4 regions of the Priestia sp. RMT2NF4 genome follow, and region 3 is predicted to be linked to each of the others. Evidence: riboswitches for the same ligand, from Rfam matches in the RefSeq annotation. Region 3 holds a riboswitch; each other region holds the start of a gene.
The links. A riboswitch is a leader RNA that binds a small molecule or an ion and turns the genes downstream of it on or off. The one in region 3 is predicted to bind S-adenosylmethionine.
Positions count from the first base shown of each region.

Region 1: another riboswitch for S-adenosylmethionine. It lies ahead of ACMX9J_RS09880 (BMP family protein); the one in region 3 lies ahead of ACMX9J_RS16515 (hypothetical protein).
Region 2: another riboswitch for S-adenosylmethionine. It lies ahead of ACMX9J_RS20990 (methionine ABC transporter ATP-binding protein); the one in region 3 lies ahead of ACMX9J_RS16515 (hypothetical protein).
Region 4: another riboswitch for S-adenosylmethionine. It lies ahead of ACMX9J_RS21415 (trans-sulfuration enzyme family protein); the one in region 3 lies ahead of ACMX9J_RS16515 (hypothetical protein).

Region 1 is NZ_JBLQZO010000002.1:141,575-147,128, reverse strand. It holds gene ACMX9J_RS09905 (GNAT family N-acetyltransferase) at 1-276, shown strand, start outside; gene ACMX9J_RS09900 (YjgB family protein) at 304-888, opposite strand; gene ACMX9J_RS09895 (putative polysaccharide biosynthesis protein) at 1,221-2,831, shown strand; gene ACMX9J_RS09890 (hypothetical protein) at 2,845-3,213, shown strand; gene ACMX9J_RS09885 (hypothetical protein) at 3,304-3,462, opposite strand; SAM riboswitch class I at 3,806-3,912, shown strand; gene ACMX9J_RS09880 (BMP family protein) at 3,988-4,998, shown strand; gene ACMX9J_RS09875 (ABC transporter ATP-binding protein) at 5,081-5,554, shown strand, end outside.
Region 2 is NZ_JBLQZO010000005.1:308,796-314,349, reverse strand. It holds gene sufC (Fe-S cluster assembly ATPase SufC) at 1-716, opposite strand, end outside; gene ACMX9J_RS21005 (carboxymuconolactone decarboxylase family protein) at 955-1,320, opposite strand; gene ACMX9J_RS21000 (MetQ/NlpA family ABC transporter substrate-binding protein) at 1,442-2,278, opposite strand; gene ACMX9J_RS20995 (methionine ABC transporter permease) at 2,296-2,964, opposite strand; gene ACMX9J_RS20990 (methionine ABC transporter ATP-binding protein) at 2,957-3,982, opposite strand; SAM riboswitch class I at 4,114-4,221, opposite strand; gene ACMX9J_RS20985 (thioredoxin family protein) at 4,402-4,701, opposite strand; gene ACMX9J_RS20980 (toprim domain-containing protein) at 4,716-5,066, opposite strand; gene ACMX9J_RS20975 (YusG family protein) at 5,248-5,493, opposite strand.
Region 3 is NZ_JBLQZO010000003.1:602,317-607,870, reverse strand. It holds gene ACMX9J_RS16525 (VOC family protein) at 76-873, shown strand; gene ACMX9J_RS16520 (M20/M25/M40 family metallo-hydrolase) at 892-2,505, opposite strand; gene ACMX9J_RS16515 (hypothetical protein) at 2,975-3,217, opposite strand; SAM riboswitch class I at 3,286-3,387, opposite strand; gene ACMX9J_RS16510 (amidohydrolase) at 3,451-4,605, opposite strand; gene ACMX9J_RS16505 (GNAT family N-acetyltransferase) at 4,653-5,159, opposite strand; gene ACMX9J_RS16500 (methyl-accepting chemotaxis protein) at 5,366-5,554, opposite strand, start outside.
Region 4 is NZ_JBLQZO010000006.1:1,288-6,841, forward strand. It holds gene ACMX9J_RS21400 (CotH kinase family protein) at 1-296, shown strand, start outside; gene ACMX9J_RS21405 (hypothetical protein) at 439-1,605, shown strand; gene ACMX9J_RS21410 (hypothetical protein) at 1,675-2,337, shown strand; SAM riboswitch class I at 2,504-2,621, shown strand; gene ACMX9J_RS21415 (trans-sulfuration enzyme family protein) at 2,693-3,838, shown strand; gene ACMX9J_RS21420 (trans-sulfuration enzyme family protein) at 3,822-5,003, shown strand; gene ACMX9J_RS21425 (hypothetical protein) at 5,038-5,304, opposite strand; gene ACMX9J_RS21430 (SIMPL domain-containing protein) at 5,367-5,554, opposite strand, start outside.

The DNA.
Region 1 (5,554 bases), on a different contig from region 3:
GAAGTGAACGGGAAGTATGTGTCAATTGCTAATGCTACGCGTCCGACAACCCACAACGTTACGATTAACTTTGTGTATACGCCGCGGGAAGAACGTAAAAAAGGCTATGCATCAAGCTGTGTGTCCACGCTTTCTCAGCTTATGCTAGACAGCGGTTTTCAAACAACAAGTCTATACACGGACACGACAAACCCTACGTCTAACAAGATTTACATGGAGATTGGGTATGAACACGTAGCTGATTCAGCATTAGTTTTATTTCATGAAAAAAAGTAGCAGGCTGTCTGCTACTTTTTCTATTACTTAAGGTTTTTTAACTAAATTAACGTGATTTAACGTTTTGCTATCATCAAAAATAAATTCAAGATCATAGGCGCCGGCGTGATACGTGTATCTCGTTTGAGTCGTACCATCACCTTTTACTTTGCTTGTAAAGTTTGGCTGACCTAATTCTTTCTTTAAGTTAGCTTGCGTGATGGACCCTAAATTTGTTTGACGCTCTACATTTGTACCAAAATAGCGGATTTCGTTAATGACATTATTTTGGTCATAGCCAAATGCATATCCAGGGTGACCCATTTCCGCATGATAGTAGTCAAAGTTATTTGATGAACCTTCAGGCGGAGGACCGAACTGATCTCGAACATCTTGACGCAGGCTTTTGCCAATTTTTAAGTCTGCTGTTAATCGCGGCACTTCACCTTGCACCGCCGCATTATAAATTTCGTTAATGTTTTTTACAGCTGTTTGACTTTGGCTGCTTGTTTCTTGAGATGTAGCTGCGTGTGCTGGGGTATCAAGCTGAGCCACAGGAGCAAATCCAAACGCAGCAACTCCTGTAATCGTCGCAGCAGCAGCCGCTTTTGATAGTCGTTGTTTCATTTTCATGATTTTTTCCTCCTATATATAACGATTTAGCAATCTCAGTCTACCTAAAAGAGAAGGTAGGCCAGAATGGTCAAGGAGTCTTAGTTGAGTTGGTAACTGATATATATAATGTAACACGCCTTTCAGAATATAAACGTCAGGTAAGGTGAAAAGCAAAAAACGATTCATTTCTCATAGGTGAAAAGATTTGTTTTTATTCCTTTATTATGTAAAAAAACGTAATATAGGGAGGATTCTAAGTTTTTATAAAAAACTAGATAATAACTGTAAGTATGATACAATAAATCAAGTATTTGTTAAAAATATAATATTTATTGCTGGAGTTTTGATGTATGGAAAAAAATTTGATGAGAGGTACGCTTTTGTTAACAGCGTCTTCTTTGCTAACAAAGATTTTGGGTTTTATTTATATTATTCCGTTTACAGCGCTAGTCGGAACGTCAGGTTACGCGCTTTATAAGTATGCATACGGTCCATATACCTTGATGCTAAGCTTATCGACAATGGGTCTTCCGCTTGCTGTTTCGAAGTATGTATCGAAATATAACGGTCTTGGAAACTACAGGGCAGGGCAAGATCTATTAAAAGCAGGCCTTCTATTAATGACGATAACAGGCATAATAGGATTTTTAGTCCTCTATACCATGGCGCCTTCGCTCGCTGAGCTAGTGATTAACGGAAAAGATTCCTCAGGAAATAGTCAAAAAGACGTGGTATACGTGATTCGAATGGTGAGCTTTGCTTTAATTATTATCCCGCCTATGAGTCTATTACGAGGCTACTTTCAAGGTAACCAGTCCATGGGACCATCCGCGCTGAGTACAATTATTGAACAAATAGTGCGTGTACTGTTTATTTTAGCAGGAGCATACGCTGTTATTCATCTCTTTCATAGCACGATGACAAAAGCTGTTGGAATTGGTACGTTTGGAGCGTTTATTGGAGGCGTAGGGGGAATAGGGATTCTCGGTGCGACGTATCTAAAGCGCAAGCGGCTGATTATGAAGGAAGTGAACAGCGGAAAGAATAATAAATCTGTTCCGTTCTCTTTAATGTTCAAAGAGCTTGTGACGTACGCTGTTCCGTTTGTATTAGTTGGTTTAGCTATTCCAATCTATCAAAATATTGATACGTTTACGATTAACATGCTTTTTCAATCAATAGGGTATGGACAAGCTAAAGCCGAAACAATCAACTCTGTCATTGGGTTAGCGCAAATTTTAGTAATGGTGCCGGTATCGCTAGCGACTGCCTTCAGCATGTCGCTGATTCCGGGTATTACATCTTCTTTTGTGCAAGGAAATTTACGAGAAGTAAAAGGAAAGATTACAAAAACGCTGCAGCTGCTGTTGTTTTTTACTCTTCCTTCTGCGGTGGGGCTTTGTTTATTGGGTAAGCCGGTATATATGATGATCTTTGGAGCGAAAAACAGTCCTGAAATCGGTGGAGTTGTTTTACAATGGTATGCGCCTGCTGCCATTTTATTTGCTCTTTTTACCGTAACAGCCGCGATTCTTCAAGGAATTAATCAGCAAAAGAAATTAATTTTTGGCTTGGGCTTAGGTATTGTTGTGAAGATAGTACTAAACGTACTGTTGGTTTCAAGCTTAAAAGAAATTGGACCTGTTGTCGCGACGTACGGAGGATATGGTGTATCGGTTATCTATAACTTTTATTTAATTGAAAAATCCATTTCTTACCGAGTTCAATCACTAGGAAAAGCCGCGTTGACGCCTGTTTTATTAGTAAGTGTGATGTCAGCCGCTGTGCTTATTGGCAATTATGCTTCTCACTATTTTTTAGAAAATAAGCTGTCTGCATCTTCACTTGCGAGTAGCACGTCTTGTATTTCAATAGCTTTAGGTGCTGCTGTGTATCTAGGGCTTGGCGTCAAAACAAGTTTAGGGCAATCTGTTGTGTTAAATAGAAGAAAAAGAATGTAAAGGAGAGAAAGAAGTGTCAAAACGATTTGTACTAACCGTAGCCGCTGGAGGATGTATCATAATCTTCGGCGCGCTGCTGCTACTAAACTGGGAAAAGGTGTTTGGAGACTACCGTCCCATTCAAACAGCAACAGCCGTATTCAAGTTAGAAGTGGGAAGTCAAGATGTAGCAAAGACTACGGATTCAGATAATGTTCTTTACTATATGGTGAAAAAAGGACATTTAGATGAATATATTCAACTGATGGATGAAAAAGGCTATGTGTTAAAAGAGAAAGATATTGATCATAACCGACTTGTTTTTAACAATGGACAAGAGGATGAGCAAATTTACTACAAGCGCTTTGCTAGGAAGTATACGATGATTGATGGAGAAGGGTAAAAGCCTTCACTTGGAATTACTACATACTAAAATCATTAAAAGAAAACACCACCTTGCGAATAAAAGGTGGCGTTTTTTTGTTAGATTATCTCATCTTAGTTTTACTCTTGCTATCCCTGTTACGATCATACTAGTAATAAAAATAACTATGATTCCAATGTTGGTCGGGGTATCAAAAAATGTTTTTGAAACGGCTAAAGCGATAATAAGCCCAATAGCTATGCCAGATAGTTCTTTCATTAATTTCACCGTTAACACCTCTTAACAATATTACTAAGGAAAAGTCTAACATTATTGGTAAAGTGGTTTCAATTAATAACACATTAACGGAAGAGATATAATAGAACTTATTTGCTACCACTAAACCCTCTTGACCGTCAACAGATTCAGTATAAGTGCTTTGTGAAGAAGTATAGAATGATTCAAGAAATGAGGTAAAGGCTTTAACTTCTATTTTATATTTTAGTAGACTAAAACCGTATAATCCTATCTGTTTTTAAAGTTTTTTTGCGTGAAAAAGAAAAATAATATTGACAATTGTTGAAAAACTATTAATATTGACTATATTACATAAAATAAATAGCTATTGTTTTCCTTATCAAGAGAGGTGGAGGGACTGGCCCTGTGAAACCCGGCAACCGCTGTCTATGACAGAATGGTGCCAAATCCTTAAGAACAGTATGTTCTTGAAGATGAGGAAGAGACGTTTGGTTAACGAGCTCTTCCTTTATATAAAGGAAGAGCTTTTTTTATATTATAGGGGGAGTAAGTTAAATGAAGAGATTTCTTATTTTAGCAGTTGCGCTTGTACTACTCGTAACTGGCTGTCAGTCAAAAAGTACAAAAAGCAGTGGAAGTGAAGAGAAAGGAAAGAAGCGAATTGCTCTTGTTTTGCCTGAAAAGATTGGGGTTAACCCGTTTTTTCAGCAAATGGATGATGGAGCAAAGCGCGCTGGGAAGAAGTATAACATTGATGTAAAGACAATTGAATCTACGGACCAAGCAGCCATTGAAAGTAATTTGCGTGCTGCGGTAGCCGAAAATTATGACTTGATTATTACATCTTCTTTTGAATCCGAAGATGCGTTGAAAAAAGTAGCTCAAGAAAATCCGCAGCGTCAATTTGCGATTATTGATACAGTGGTCGATTTACCAAATGTAAGAAGCGTTGTATTTCGTGAGCAAGAAGCTTCATATTTATTAGGAGCAGCGGCAGGATTGATTACGAAAACGAATAAAGTAGGAATGGTTGCAGCTGATGATATTCCATTATTAAAAAAATGGACGGTAAGTTTTAAAGAAGGATTACAATCAACAAATCCAAAAGCAGAGTTTCTAGTAAACTATGTTGGAAGCTTCTCTGATCCAGCTAAAGCAAAAGAACTTGCTATTTTACAAGCTTCAAAAGGCGCTGATTTTATCGCCGGAGCATCAGCAGTAGGCGACTTGGGTGTATTTGAAGCAGCAAAAGAAAAAGGTTTTTATACGGCAGGACAAGATATTGACCGTACGGAAGTAGATCCTGAGCATATCGTTTTATCGCAGTTAAAAGGATCTGATGCAGCTGCTTATGAAACGGTAGAAGCACTCGCAAATGACAAATTTAAATCGGGCGTAGTGACATACGGCTTAAAAGAAAAAGGTGTTGGGTTAACGTATGTGACTCAAGACAGCAAGACGCCTCTTAGTGACTTTGTAGGACAAGATGTGATTAATCAATTAAAAGAAATTAAAGATTCGATTATTGATGGAAAAACAGTGGTAAAAGATCCGTTAGCAAAGTGAGTTGAGAAGAGAAGTCGAGTAAGGCTGGCTTCTCTTTCTTATTTTTGAAAAAAACCTAAAGGGGAAAGGAGCAATGAATGGAATGAGTGAGCTGCTGCAGTTAACGAATTTAACGAAGAAATACGGTTCATTTTTAGCAAACGATAACGTGTCTTTTACGCTAAAAAAAGGCGAGGTTCACGCGCTGGTCGGAGAGAACGGTGCTGGTAAAACAACGTTGATGAGGATGCTTTACGGAATGGAAAAGCCGAGTTCAGGAAGTATTCAGCTACATGGGAAAACCGTCTCGTTTTCATCTCCTGCGGATGCGATTAAAAACGGAATAGGCATGGTGCATCAGCATTTTATGGTTTTTCCTCATTTTTCAGTGGCTGAAAATATTGTCTTGGGGCATGAGCCAAAGAAAGGTCTCTTTTTTAATAGAAGGCAGGCGAAAGAGGATGTTCAGCAATTAACCCAAACCTATCAGATTTCAGTAGATGTTCATAAAAAAGTAAAGCATTGCTCAATTGGAGAACAGCAAAAGATTGAAATTTTAAAAGTGCTGTATCAAGGA
Region 2 (5,554 bases), on a different contig from region 3:
TCTAGACGCTGCGCTAATTCTGGTCCGCCTGATTTTACAACACGACCTTGCATCATAACGTGAACTTTATCTGGTGTAATGTAGTTTAATAAACGTTGGTAGTGAGTGATCATTAAGCAACCAAACTCGCTGCCGCGCAGTTCATTAATACCTTTTGATACAACTTTTAACGCATCGATATCTAAACCAGAGTCGATTTCATCTAAAATTGCAATTCCTGGTTGAAGCATCATTAATTGAAGAATTTCGTTACGCTTCTTCTCACCGCCAGAGAAACCTTCGTTTAGGTAACGCTGAGCCATGTCTTGATCCATTTCTAAGAAATCCATGTTTTTGTCTAATTGACGGATGAATTTCATTAGTGAAATTTCTTCGCCTTCTTCACGACGAGCATTAATTGCTGAACGTAGGAAGTCTGCGTTTGTTACCCCGCTGATTTCACTTGGATATTGCATCGCTAGGAATAGACCTGCACGAGCGCGCTCATCTACTTCCATCTCAAGTACATCTTCGCCGTCTAGCGTGATGCTTCCTTGTGTAACCTCGTATTTAGGATGTCCCATGATTGCTGAAGATAATGTTGATTTACCAGTACCGTTTGGTCCCATGATTGCATGGATTTCGCCGCCCTTAACTTCTAAATTAACACCTTTTAAAATTTCTTTACCTTCAATTGCAACATGAAGATCTTTAATTGTTAAAGTTGACCCTGCCATATTAAAACCTCCAGTTATAGACGTATATAGTAAAAAACGATATACCTATATCTTTTTAATTATTCTCATTTTATTCTCATTACAATCTTATAACAAATGAAAACTTATAGCAACCTTTTGACCCAAAAGGTTTTAAACCATTATGTACGTTTTTTAAGACTAAATCCACTCATAAAAAAGTTGCCTTAAAAGACTCGATAGAGCCTTCTAAGACAAGCTTTTTACCCGCTTTATTTACTTAGTGCGTGTGGCTAGTCAGTTCTGAAACACACTCTTGGACAAGCGTAACGGACTGACTCATCGCTGCGCCTCCGCCAAATGCCGCTGATACTCCGCATGCTTCTAAAATTTCTTGCTCAGTTGCACCTTGATCAATGCAGCCTTTTGTATGATAAATCATACAGTACTCGTCTTGAGCTACTACGCTGATTCCTAGCGCGATTAACTGCTTTTCTTTTTTAGAAAGAGAACCTTCTCCAAAACATGCTTCAGTAAACGCATTAAACGTTTTTGTTACTTCCGGCAATTTTTCGCTAAATTTCCCAACACCCATTTTATAATCATGAAGTGCTTGCTCAGTTGAATGACGTGCTTCTTGCTGCATAACGTCAGCTCCCATCATCAGTAAAGTTTTCACGGTTAGTATGCGTGAGAAAAATAAGAGTTATTCGTTTTGATGCATACAAAAAAGCACTTGCCCAGAGTGGGCAAGCGCTTTTCTTCTATTATTTATTTACCGGCAATACTCCGCCTTTGTATTTTTCTTTAATGTAGTCTTGAATTTCTTTAGAGTGAAGAACTTTTACTAAAGCTTTCACTGTATCTTTATTTTCGTCACCTTTGTGAACCGTAATGATGTTTGCATATGGGTTGTTTTCTTTGCTTTCCACTGCGATTGGATCTTTTACTGGATCTAAACCAGCATCGATAGCATAGTTAGCATTGATAACAACAGCGTCACCTTCATTGTTTTTGTACATTTGAGGTAACAATCCGCCTTCAACATCGGCTTTAAATTTTAAATTCTTAGGGTTTTCTACAATATCTTTAATTTGTGCGTCTGTTTTCTTTACGCCTGGTTTTAATTTGATCACGCCAGCTTTTTCAAAAATCGATAAAATACGTCCTTGCTCTGCTACTGCATCACGCATAATAACTGTGCCGTTTTTCGGAAGATCTTTTAAGCTTTTGTATTTTTTAGAGTAGATACCAATTGGTTCAATGTGAATGGCACCGGCACTTACGAAATCATACCCTTTTTCACCTTTATGATCTTTTAGCACTGAATTCATATAAGGAACGTGCTGGAAGTAGTTTGCATCAATTTCATTGTTTGCAAGAGCTGTGTTCGGTAAGATGTAATCTTGGAATTTTTTAATCTCTAAATCAATTCCTTGTTTTTCCAAAATAGGTTTTGCTTGTTCTAAAATTTCAGCATGAGGCGTATTAGATGCACCCACGACAATTTTCTTTTCATCTTTTGATCCATTGTTAGATCCACACGCCGCTAATCCTACTACTAGCGCAGATGTTAATGCTAAAGCTGAAAGCCATTTTTTCATAATAAATAATCCTCCCTTTATCTTTTATCAATTTTTGCAGTAATCGCATCTCCAATAAGTTGGATAATAAATACAATAATCAAAATTAAGATCGTAGCGGCTAGCGTTACGTCATTATGACTGCGCTGGAATCCTTCTAAATATGCAAGGTTTCCAAGACCTCCAGCTCCAATCACACCCGCCATTGCCGTATAGCCGACTAACGCAATGGTTGTTACTGTCAAACCGGAAATCAAAGCTGGCAGCGATTCAGGTAACAGCACTTTAAAGATAATAGTGCTTGTTGTGGCTCCCATTGATTTAGCAGCTTCAATAACACCTTTATCAATTTCACGCAGACCAATTTCTACAAGACGCGCATAAAATGGTGCTGCTCCAACAATTAAAGCCGGTAACGCTGCATTAGCGCCTAAAATACTTCCTACCAATGCTTTGGTAAATGGAATCAGTAAAACAATTAAAATAATGAATGGAATGGAACGAAAGATATTTACAACCGCCGACACAATGGCATATAAAGGTTTGTTTTGCCAAAGCTGTCCTTTGGACGTTAAAAATAAAAGCAAGCCCAATAAAATACCTAGAACAAATGTGGCTACAACTGAAATAGCCGTCATATATAGTGTTTCATTTGTCGCTTGAATAAAATCATCTAAAATAACGTTTGGAAATAGTTTCTCAAGCATTTGTCATTACCTCCACTTCTACCTGCTGCTCATGAATGTATGCAATGACTTTTTCAACTTCTGTTAATTCTCCGTCTAAATGAACGAACAACGTCCCGTATGAACCTGTTTGTGTATGAGAAATCTTTCCTTGCAAAATATTAATCGTTACATCAAACTGTTTTAAAATCGTTGTAATGAGCGGTTGCTCTGCTTTTCCGCCAACAAACGTCAGCTGAATAATTTGCCCGCTTGGATACAGCTCTTTTACTTGTTCAATCGTTTCAAACGTTTCCTCTGGTTCAGAAATCTGTTGAACGAATCGTTTTGTAATCGGCTGCTTAGGTTTTCTGAATACTTCTAGCACTTGTCCTTCTTCTACTACTGCCCCATTTTCCATAACGGCTACTCGATGACAAATTTTACGAATGACGTGCATTTCATGAGTAATCAATACAATGGTTAACCCTAGCTTCTCATTAATATCTACTAACAGATCTAAAATAGAATCTGTCGTTTGAGGATCAAGCGCTGATGTTGCTTCATCACAAAGCAATACTTTTGGATTGTTCGCTAGCGCTCGAGCAATCCCAACACGCTGCTTTTGTCCGCCGCTAAGCTGTGATGGATAAGCATCTTCACGCCCTTCAAGCCCGACTAGCTTAATAAGTTCGTCTACTCGTTTCATTCTTTTTTCTTTTGAAATCCCTGCTATTTCTAACGGAAAGGCAATATTTTCTCGTACCGTACGCGACCACAAGATATTAAAGTGCTGAAATACCATACTAATTTCTTGTCTAGCTTTTCTGAGTTTTCCGCCTTTAATTTTTCCAATATCATTACCTGCTACTTCGACCGTTCCTGTCGTTGGTGTTTCTAATCCGTTTAGCAAGCGAATCAAAGAACTTTTCCCCGCTCCGCTATAACCAATAATTCCGTAAATTTCACCTTGGTTAACGGTTAGATTCACATTATCAACAGCTGTTACTTGACCGCTTTTGGCCTGATAAATTTTTGTAACGTCTGTTAATGTAATCATATTTCTTCACCTTCTTTAATAAAAACTTAATTATGTTAGGTTGCCCTATAGGATGAAAAAGCCGTAAAACAATTTTCCCCATTAAAAAAGCCTCTCTGCGCATGACAGAAAGGCTCGATATTTAATCCTTTCTCTCATCTTTCAAAGCGCATAGCTTTGCAGGAATTGGCACCATTTCAGTTAGTCTGACGGTTGCCGGGTTTCACAGGGCTCAGTCCCTCCACCTCTCTTGATAAGAGTTCGCAACAATTATTTTGTTTTTGGGAAATATTCATTCATTTATGAACATTCATGAGTGTGATTTTAGCATGTGTCAGATAGGCTGTCAACAGATTTTGTTCTTGGGATAATATCCCAAGATTTCAACAGCCCCAACGGTTCGCTCTCTTTCCACTTCTTCATTTTAAACAAACGTTTGATTATCGAAGCTCCTCGAGTACGTGCTCGATGGAATGAAACGCGTAGAGTTTTTTTACCATTTCACCATTTTCCACTTCAATCAAACAAGGTACGCTTTCAATAGAAAATAATTCTGCTTTTGAAGGCATATAATTTAAATTGCTCATTCCGATGGTTACATCCGGCAGCATCGCTTCTGCCACGGTTAACATTTTTTTTGCCAGCTGACATGTCCCGCAAAAAGGCGTATGGAAAAAGATAAAGGCTCTTTCTCCTTCTTTTAACTGATCATCCAGCTGTTTTTCGCTCCATTCTTGCATGTTGCTCATTCCTTTTATGTTAAAAATTCTGCATTAACATCGATATTGGCACTCAGCAATACTGTTGCTATGTGATGTCTAGGGGCGGCAGCAACTTCTCGGTACATTTTATCAATATATAGATGCTCTGCTTCCGGAAGCTCTCGTTTAAATTGTTTTCTCAGCTTATTCCCTGAATCATCAGAGTCAACGAGTATGTATACCTCTTTGTTAAACGTACAGTCAATAATTTCATCCAGCTTTGATAAACTAATCGTACCGTTTGTACAAATAATTTCAATTGGTTCTCGAATGATATCTTGAATACGCTTTTTATCTGACTTTCCTTCGACAATAATTACTTTTTCAATTTCAATTAGCCCCATTTTCATCACCCATAATCGTCAGTTGTATAGTAACATCATTTCTTTATGCTATACAATATTCGTTAATGTATCACAGTTCACCTGTTTTTTAAAAGAAATTTGCAAGAAAGAACTCTTTTAAAAGGCAGTTTAGGCCATATTATCTCTATAAAACAAGAAAAACAGCGGCAGTTGCCACTGTTTAGCACCATCCTGCTTCTTCATCGCAGTCTGTATATTTTTGCGTTTCACCTTGTTTTTGTACGTCCGCGTATTGATAGAACTTATTATTTTCTTGCGAATATCCTTCTTCAAAGCGGTATTCATTGCCGCTTGTTCCGTAGCTAACTTCACCAATTGGCTGCTTATCAACGTATAATTTCATACCGCCGTCATGAAATTTAGCTGTAACGCGATCTGTAACGTCCATTTTTTGTTTTTCAAACATAAAAAGACACTCCTTTAGCTTGTTTACTAATAGAGTGTCCAGTCAAAAACTTTTCATAAAG
Region 3 (5,554 bases):
TTCGTTTCATTCTTCTTGAAGGAGAAAACAAAGTATAATAATAGGAAAGACTCTCTCTTAAAAGGAGGACTATCCATGCGCCTATCTTTTGATCACCTTGTTCATTTTTCACCTGATCCTATTAAAGCTCAGAAAGAACTAAACGAATACGGAATCAATGTTATTAAAGGCGGTACCCATGAAAAATGGGGCACTTTTAACACGTTGGCTTATTTTCACCTGAGCTATATTGAGTGGCTTGGGCTTACAGATATCGCATTAGCTCAAACAGTTACAGATAATGACCTTATTCAGCAGCTTGTTAACGAACATACGCCGTTTGGTCATTTTGGGCGATTTGCCCTTCGTACAGATGATATGGATTTGCTCATAACCGAGCTGAAAGACAAGGGCTACACTGTAAAAGGCCCTGTAGCGGGGTCTCGTCAAACTAATAATGGAGAAACACTTCAATGGCAAATGTGTTTTATTGAAGGTGACCATGATGCCCTCCCTTTTCCTTTCTTTATTGAGTGGGGTGAACCAGAAGAAAAACGCAAGCCAAAGCTAGCGGCTCTTTCTTCCCATCAAGCCGGTCAGCTGCAGCTAAAAAACATTTACTGTGCTGTACATAACCTTGAAGAATCCATCAGCAAATGGACAAAACTGCTGGACGTTCAGGCTGGCGAAAGCTACAAAGACTCTTTACTTGATGCACGTTGTCAAAAACTATATGTCAATGGAGGAAACCTTATTTTTTGCAGCGGAACACAAGGTGTTGTCCATAATACATTAAAAAAAGTTGGAGAGCGTCCATTTTTGGTTGAATTGGATCACGCTCTAACACCGCAACAAATTACCGTACAAGGAGCTTCTTTTAAATTCAACAAATAAACATCCGCGGGCGGATGTTTATTTCTGTGCTTCTTTTATAGCTTGATAAATGAAGTGAGGCAAAATCTCAAAGGAATACTGAACGTCTAATCTTTCGGTCCATTGATGCGCATCTCTTCCCAGCGGTCCAATGTTCAGCACCGGCATCTTCAGCTCCTCTTGCTCTTCTAGCGGGATATGATATCCTTTATTCCATAGAGGCATATTGGCTACTAACGTGTTAAATGTATGAAGCGGGTGCTGCAGGCTGGCATAGCTTAAATCCGAAATTCCGCCAAAATAACTTTGTTCAACTAGCTCCACTTGGAATTGCTCTTTGGCAGCTGCCTGTACGTTTGACAAAATCCTTTGTACAAACGGATCATCATGTGAACAAACGGCCGGGTAAAAAGGCGGCGTAAAAAATAAGACTATCATCGGAGCTGCTTCTTTACATAAACCAGCTAAAGAGTTTACTAATTTAATGGTTTTATTTCTGTCATCATCTTCTTGTGCCAAAAGTGCTGCTTCCATTTCTTGCACATATTTTTCACCGTGCTGTTTGACTGCATGAGTATAAAGTTCTTCATACGTCCATACGTTCACGTCAAGGGATGAACCCTCCATTCCCGCAGCGTACTGCCTAGCAGCTTTATTATAATGTTTTTTTACATTCAAAGCCGCTTTGTCAGCCGATTTCAACAGCAGATCTGTTACTTCTTTAAGAGAGCGGTTTAACATAAATAAATTAAATAATACAACGGCAGAGTGCGGAACTTGAACGGAATACTCTTCTTTTAAATCTTTTTGTATCAGTACCGTAGGAGGTGGACTCGTTTCATCTCTTACTTTTTCGCAAAAATCAACGTTTAGTTCTATTTCTTTTGTTAAATAAGAAGCTAGTAAATTAGCATTTAAACCAGCTAGCGGTTCCCCTACATGAGTTTCTTTTCCATAACACAAAAAGCTTGGCATGATCTTGCCAATCGATCCTGAGTACACATAGTTCGTTTGATCACCAGGATAGCGGCTGAATACTGGTTCTGCATTTAGCATGAGAGAAAAATCCAGCTGATGTTTGCACGCAAGTTCTAAAAGAACAGGCACTGCTTTTCTCATTCCGAGCGAATTTACTTCTTCATCCGGTACCGACAGAAGCAGGATGTTTCCGTCAAACTCTCCGTTGCATGCTCGTTCAATCATACTGATATGCAGAGCAATACCTGCTTTCATGTCCATCGTTCCTCGGCCAAAAAGCCAGTCTCCTTTTATCATATCTTTTTGTACGTGCGCCGGAACTTGTTCCATATCATTATAAAAAGTACTCGTTAACGTATCAGCGTGAAAAGCATCCTTTTTCCACTGTCCATAATCTTGTACATCCACTACGTCGTAATGACTGACTAATACAACTGTTTTATTCGTATTTTTTCCTTCAACAAAAGCTGTGACAATCGATCGCCCGTCTCCTGTTGAATGAAGCTCAACTTGCTCGTTTTTTTGAAAGTAAGGCAGCTTCAATAAATACGACGCTATCGATTCAGCCATTTCCACTTCTGCCATCGTTCCTGTCACGCTAGGTATAGAAACCAATTCGCTTACAAGCTTCTTTAACTGTTCTTTTGTTTGATACAAAGATGTTTTGTTCGACATACCCTTCATCTCTTTCCTTTTTCTAAATTTTTCATCAAACAAAACGATTCGTCAATCCCTTTGACAGAGACCCTTTCATTCTATCCCTATGTATCATAGTATGCGCTTCCTTGACGCACATGATAAAAAAAGAGTGCGCGGCTAGGGCTAGCACCGCACACTCTTTTTTTTACTTTTCGTCATCTTCTAAAAAGTCTAGGATACGATCAATAAGCTGTTCGCTTCCTGCATCGTTTCCATGTTCAAGAGACATTTCCATTTCAATGCTCCTTTCATAAAATATTCTTGTTTTATAACATACCACAATTCATTTCGAATGTAACCTTTAATTTGTGTAAAAATTTCGACAATTTATGATTAATTTTAAAACCTAGTGAGTAATGATTATACCCACCAGATTCTTCAATTGTCAAAAAACATGCTTTCTATTTAAAAACACTAAAAAAATAGAGGCGCGAGCAAACTTCTTCTATAAAAGACAGCCTACTCGCTCAAGCTTGGAACAGCATGATGAATAAATTTCTAGTTCATTTGCTTTTTGTACATCTTTAATATCTATGCCTACAGCATATGTACGAACATGGTTTTCGACCACAATTTCATAAAATGTTTCTAATTCACGATAAGCTACTTGATAATGCTTTCCTAATAATTTTACGGCTTCCTTTAATGCTTTCTCTCCTGTATGTGCTGCAACTGCTGTATGACTCATAAAACCCTCTCCTTTTAGAAAAATAAAAAAAACTCATTTTGCTTTGATGCAAAATGAGTTTTTCACCCGTTTTATCACCCAAAGCACATGCTTTGCTGGTAGGAGCACCTTACATTCGTAGGTTGCTGTGGAGTCAAAGAGCCAGATCTCTCGTCCACTCGTGATAACTTTTTTAATTTAAAGTTTATTTTATCAAACAATTCTATCCGCGTAAATAGAAAAATAAAAATATTTTAATTTTTTTGGTAATGGAATGAATTCAAAAAGTCAAAGCTTAGATTAGAAAAATAAGAAGCTGCTACAAGTAATGCCTCTTCATTTAATGAAAAAGAAGGGTGGTGCCATTCATATTCTCCAGCCGTACCCATCCATACAAAAAATCCTGGTACACGCTGCTGATATACGGCAAAATCTTCTCCTCCAGGCGATTGTTCAGCTTCTACGACTTGATAACTAAGATTCTCTGCAGCGTTAATAACCAATTTTTCCAGCGTATCATCATTGTTTACTACAGGAAGATACGGATACCATTTAACGTCTACTGAAGCCCCGAAAGCTGCTCCAATCCCTTCAGCAGATCGTTTCATAAGAGCCGGTATTTTTTCTCTCGCTTCTTCTTGAAAGGTACGCACCGTTCCTTCAAGCGTTACTTTGTCAGGAATGACGTTCCACGAGCTCCCTCCGTGGATTTGAGTTATGCTGACAACAACATTTTGAAATGGGCTGAGATTACGGCTGACAATGGTTTGTAAACTAGTAACAATTTGACCAGCAGCAGCAATCGGATCTACTGTTTTTTCTGGAATACCTGCGTGACCGCCTACTCCTTTGACGTCAATTTCAAAACGATCAACACTTGCCATTAAAGGTCCCGATTTGACACCAATGGTTCCTACAGGAAGATTCGGTTTGTTATGCATCCCAAATATCGCTTCTACTCCTTCGAGCACACCTTTTTCAACGAGCATTTTTGCCCCAGAAGCCGTTTCTTCGGCCGGTTGAAAGATAAATCGAACCGTACCGCAAAGCTCCTGCTGACGCTCTTTGAGAAGAATGGCTGCTCCGATTATAGAAGCCGTATGAAAATCATGTCCGCATGCGTGCATAACACCGTTCACTTCAGAAGCAAATGGCAGATTGGTTTTTTCTTCAATTGGCAGCGCATCAATATCAGCTCGAATAGCGATAGTAGGTCCCGGCTTTCCTCCCACAATTTCCGCTACTGCTCCCACGTCTAAATGGAATGCATCCGCTATAGAAATATCGTAGTGCTTTAACCACTTTTTAATACGTTTAGTTGTTTCATATTCTTTCATTGAAAGCTCTGGAAACCGGTGCAGCTCACGGCGTATGTCTATTAGCGTATTTAGTAGTAATTGATCTGTCATATTTATCACTCTTTCACATTTCTTAATTTAGACCACTTCTCTATCTTTTATGACAAAGAGTGTACCTCATTGAATTTTTTATAAAGAAATACGGTCGTATAGCCTTCTGCAAGGTGCTTTTCTTTAGCTTGAACATATCCTTTTCGTTCATACATCTCAACTAACCAAGGATGTTCTTTTGCTGTTCCTAAAGACACACCTGGCGATTTAAACGTATTTTTTATTACCTCTTCCTCTACTAGATGAAGCAGCTTAGATCCAACGCCTTTCCTGGCAAACGACGGGTCCACTGCAAACCACCAAAAGTGCGGAACAGCAAACGGACCTGGATGTTCTCCCCAAGGCATTCGTATCGACACAGTAGCAGCGATTCTTTTCTCTTCTTCATATACATAGCAAAGGTTTTGAGAAATATTTTTCTTAACGAGGGCAAGATCAGCAGTAGCTGCTAAGAAAGGAATGCCTAGCTCTCGGATAGGCTTATATGCTTGTAGAGTTAAGTTCAATAAGTTATCCGCGTCGTCATTTGTTGCCAAACGGAATTCATTTTTCATCTCTTTGTCTCCTTATATAGTACTTAAATATTTTATTTAACTTATAAGTTTACTAAGAATTAAAAAAGACAGACTGCCGCCTTGCGTACTCACTATACAACTGCTTTGATAACGTGTCAATTCTATTTATCGTTTTCTATAAAAGATATAAATAAAACGAATACACGCAGAAAACTGCGCGTATTACGTACATATCAAGATAGACTTCAGGACTCACTTACCGTAGCTTTTAAATTAGCTGCCAACATCACAAGTTCTTCTATAGATGCTAACTCCTCTTGTGAAGCCGCAGCTACTTCTTCAGCGTAAGCAGCTGCTTGTTTAGCAACCTCTGAAAGGGCCATGACGGACTCCATTACCTTAAACGAATACCCATCAATCTCTCCTGTTGCCTT
Region 4 (5,554 bases), on a different contig from region 3:
TGGAAGGAGACTATGTCCGTGCACAAGGATTTAATACGCTTACAGCTCGCTTACTGGCGGTGAACAGCATTAAAAAGCGATATATTCAAAAAATGAACAATGTTCTAAATAATCAATTTACAATAGAATACATGAAACCAATCATTTATCAACTGCATGAGTATATTGCTCCATATGTATTAAAAGATCCTTACGTAAAAGATAACTTGGAGCAATTTTATAAAGAACCCGAATTTATGCTGTCTTTTATAAAAGAACGAACAGCGTATATTCAAAATAACCTTTTGACTCTTTAAAAAGAGATAGATTTATAGGCAATTTATAGGCAACAGTGGATTTTGTTAATAATAGGCAAATGCAGGAAATCAATAGCTGTACATGATACGTATATATACAGTATGAATGACCAATAAGGATAACTAATAAGGAGGAAAAACAATGAGTAACTATTACTATGGCCAAGAACAAGAGCAAAATCAAAATCCACGCCAAAAATCAAGCCAAAAACGCAGCCGAAATATACAAACGCCTGATAAAGGCTATTCTTCTCACTTCAAACCCCTAAAAGGAAGAGTGGTGACCGTTTATCGTGGAGGTCCTGAATCTAAAACAGGTTATTTGGTTGACGTGCAATCAGATTATTTAATCTTAGCAGTGGAAAGCAATGATAACAATAATAACAACAATGGTGAAAATAACAATCAAAACAACCAAAACAACCAAAATAATAATCAACCAGAATATACACTTGTATATTATCACTTAGCGCATGTAAAAAGTATTACTGAAGATACTATGTCAAATTCGGCACAAACGTTTACAGGAATTAGTGCAGACTTAGAATTATATCGAGGAAAAACTTTTGCTGGAACTTTATCATTAATGAAAACTAAATATGTGCAGGTTAATCAAGGTGGACCTGAGAAAAAAGCAGGTCAGCTTCTTGATGTCTTAGGTTCATTTGAATCTGCTTATATAGTATTACTCACAGAAGACGACGGTGTCATCTATATTAATACTGAACACGTTAAGAGTGTGAGTGAATATCAAAACAACAATGGAGATCAAACTACTCAATCTGCAAATGAACTCTTAGTGAGCCAAGAGCCAGAATATATGAAATCTAAAACCTTCAACGATCTTTTTGCTCACCTTTCCCATAAATGGGTATCAATCAATAATGGAGGACCTGAAGCTGTAGAGGGCGTGTTAGTACAAAGCCGAAATGGTACATTTACACTTGTGCAGAATAATCAAGTATTACGCTTACAGCCAAGACACGTTAAAACCATTTGTGTAGGAGCAAAAGGGGCTTTTAAGCAAAACGATAACAATCAAAACAATGAAGAAACAGAAGAAAATGGAGAGACTGAAGCTGCAAAGTCTACAGAAGAACGTACAGGAAGCCGCACGGGAGGACGTACGGGAAGTCGCACAGGTGGACGTACGGGAAGCCGCACAGGTGGACGTACAGGAAGCCGCACGGGAGGACGCACAGACGATCGCTCTCGAGGACGCCGCACGGGAGGACGCCGTACGAGTTCACGCTCTTCAGCACCGGCCGAGAAAGTTATCAAAACGAAAAATTATCGTTGGAAAGCATGATGAAATGGAACATAAAAGGTGCTTATAAAGCACCTTTTCTATCATATAGGAAAAAGGAGGAGAATGAGTATGAGTATGAATCATTATATCGATAAAATTGTGGAGTTAGATATTTCAGGTAAAACGACATTTGTTGGCAGACTTATTGATCTTGGATTAGATATTATGGTTTTGTATAATGGACATGATTATTTGTATATTCCTCTTTTACACATGCATCGTTTGCGGGAAGTATCGGAAGAAGACTATACGGTTTTGCGTGAAATAGAAGAGAACTTAATAGAAGAAAGTCAGCGGATTTCTTATCGTAATATTTTACAGCAGGCAAAAGGGAAATTTATTGAAATTTATGTAACAGGAGGAAAATCATTGCATGGCTATATTACAAGCGTGCTGAATGATTATCTTGTGTTTTATTCTCCAGTGTATAAAAATGTCTTTGTTTCTCTACATCATTTGAAATGGCTTACCCCTTATAGTAATGAGTTAACTCCTTATTCTTTAAGTGACAAAGAGCTCCCAGTAAGGCCTGCCTCTGCACCTTTTGTCAGAAACTTTGAAGAGCAGCTTAAAAAATATGAAAATCAACTGGTCGTATTAGATTTAGGGGATCAATCAGAAAAAATTGGCGTACTTAAAGAAGTTTCTAATAATATTGTTGAACTAATTACGGCAAATGGAGAAAGTATGTATTGGAAGTTAGCACACGTAAAATCTGTGCACTTGCCTTAGAAAAAGAGACCTCGGTGTCGTCTCTTTTTTTATGTACTTATCAGGACAAGTATATTGAATAAACAAATGAGATGATTTAAATTTTTTAGAAAATTATGTTGACAATAAAGAAAATCTTTATTAAAGTTAGTAACAACAAACGTTAACCACCAACAATTATATAGAACTCTTATCAAGAGTGGCGGAGGGACTGGCCCTGCGATGCCCGGCAACCATCAAATGAAACATTCATTTGAACGGTGCTAATTCCTGTGGAACATCAGTATTGTTCTAACAGATGAGAGAAATCGTGTATAAACGAACACTCTTCCATCTGTGAAGAGTGTTTTTTATTTTGAGTTAAGGAGAGAAATAGATGAAAATTGAAACTTTATTAGTTCGTTCAGGAGTAGGTCGTGACCCTTCAACAGGTTCTATTACAACACCCATTTACCAAGCATCAACATTTGCTCATCCTGCTTTAGGGCAAAGTACAGGATTTGACTATGCACGTACGGCAAATCCTACTCGTACGGCATTGGAAGAAGCAATTGCTGCTTTAGAAAAAGGCGAAGTAGGAGTAGCATTCGCTTCAGGAATGGCGGGTGTAATGTCAGTTTTAGCGCTATTTAAAAACGGAGATCATTTAATTGTATCAGAGGATTTATACGGAGGAACGTACCGAGTACTAAATGAAATCTTTTCAGAGCAAGGAATTACTGTTTCGTACGTCAACACAGCCCATCTCGAGCAAGTAAAAGATGCGCTTCGTCCCAACACGAAAGCTTTATTCATTGAAACACCTACAAATCCAATGATGCACGTGACTGATTTGCCAGAAGCAATTGCGTTAGCTAAACAGCATGATTTGCTTACTATCATTGACAATACATTCATGTCCCCTTACTATCAGCGTCCTTTAGAGCTTGGAGCAGATATTGTGATACATAGTGCAAGCAAATACATTGGGGGTCATAATGATGTAGTTGCTGGTCTTGTAGTCGCTCGATGTAGTAGCTTAGGAGAAAAAATTCGTTTTTATCAAAATGCAGCTGGGGCAATCTTAGGTCCACAAGATAGCTGGCTGTTATTGCGCGGTATTAAGACGCTAGCGCTTCGTATGGAAAAACATAACGAAAACGCACTGAAAATTGCAAATTGGCTTACTGCTCATGATCTCGTGGAAAAAGTGTATTACCCTGGTCTTGAAACACATCCGGGCTATGAAATCATAAAGAAACAAGCAACTGGATTTGGAGGCATGATTTCTTTTGCTGTCTCACACCCTGACATCGTGTCAGTACTTTTAGAAAATGTTAAAGTTATTACATTTGCAGAAAGCTTAGGAGGCGTGGAAAGTTTAATGACATTCCCAGCTCGTCAAACACACGCTGACATTCCGGAGGAAATTCGAAATCGTGTCGGAGTAACAAACTGTTTACTTCGATTATCAGTTGGAATTGAGCACGCAGATGATTTAATTAAAGATTTGAAGGAGGCATTTGATGCATACCAACAATAATAAACATAGATTTGGTACGAACTTAATTCATGCAAATACAGGAATTGACGGTCATTTTGGAGCGGTTAACGTACCTATTTATCAAGTATCTACATTTAACCAAGAAGATGAGACGAACAACGGCCGCTATGACTATTCTCGTTCAGGAAACCCAACGCGTGAGGCTTTAGAAAACACTATTGCTCAGCTAGAAAATGGATACGCTGGTTTTGCTTTTTCATCAGGTATGGCTGCTATTTCATCGGTGTTATCTATTTTTGAATCAGGGGATGAAATTTTAGTTTCACACGATACGTACGGCGGGACATATCGTGTATTAACACGATTATTTTCAAAGTTTGGTATCAAAACAACTTTTGTTGATACAACGAAGGTTGAGAAAGTAGAAGAAGCTATCACAAAAGATACGAAGGCTATTTATATCGAAAGCCCTTCAAATCCATTTTTACAGGTAACGGATATTAAAGCAGTAGCAAGTTTGGCGAAGGAGCACAATCTCCTTACAATTGTGGATAACACGTTTTTAACACCTTATCTACAGCAGCCGATTGACCTTGGTGTAAATATTGTCATTCATAGTGCTACAAAATATATCAGCGGTCACAGTGACGTCATTGGCGGTCTAGTTGTGGTAAGCGATGAAAAGCTAGCGGAAGAAGTAAAGTTTGTACAAAATGCTTTTGGTGCTATCTTAGGACCACAGGATTGTTTTTTACTGCTTCGAGGCATTAAGACATTAAAAGTTCGTTTAGATCAGCAGTTAAAAACAGCGCTGCAGTTTGCAAAGTGGCTTGAAGAACAATCTCTAGTGAGCCGTGTATACTACCCGGGCTTAAAAAGTCATCCGGACCACAAACTCATTTCAGAACAAGCAAATGGATACGGAGCTATGATTTCTTTCCAAGTGCAGGATGAAAAAGTAGCACGACATATTTTACAAGGAGTCAAATTAGCTTCAATTGGCGTTAGTCTAGGTGCAGTTGAATCCATTCTCACGCATCCTGCAACAATGTCTCATGCAAGTATCCCAAAAGAAGTACGTGAAGAAAAAGGAATTACTGATTCACTTCTTCGCCTTTCAGTAGGGTTAGAGGAATTCGAGGATTTGAAGCAAGACTTTAACGCTGTTTTTCAAAGCTTAGAAGAAAAAGCGTTAATTAAATAAAAAAAGGACTTCCATTAAGGAAGTCCTTTTTTTGTTATATACAGCTATCTAAAAGGTTTGTGTATAGGGACGTAAGCGCAACTTTTTCATCAGAGGAAAGACTGCTGTTTAGAATTCTTTTTATGCCAAGATGATATTTTACATACGGTGTTTGCCGAACGCGTGGATGAGTCATTTCATCTTTTAAATCTTTCAGAATGGCTTCGTGAAGCTGATCTTCACTTGTCAGGGCTTGTTTAGAAGCGAAAGAACGGTTCAACCATAGAGTCTGATAAGCTGCTAGTAAATGTTCAGAAGTCATTGTGCAAAGAGCTCCTTTAGATTAGTTTCTTCATTATAATAATCTATAGTTTATCATAAGTATTAATACGTGTACGTAATTTTTACAGAAGCGGATACAGTCAAGGACTGAGCTTGGATAGGGGGAGAGGCTGCTAATAACTTAGGCGAGGAGCCAGATGACTGATAGACGGGGCCTTCTTCGATTAAAATGGGGATTTGGTTAATAGGGAGCTGCAGCGTGTTGGCAATGGTAAAGGCCTTTTCTTTAG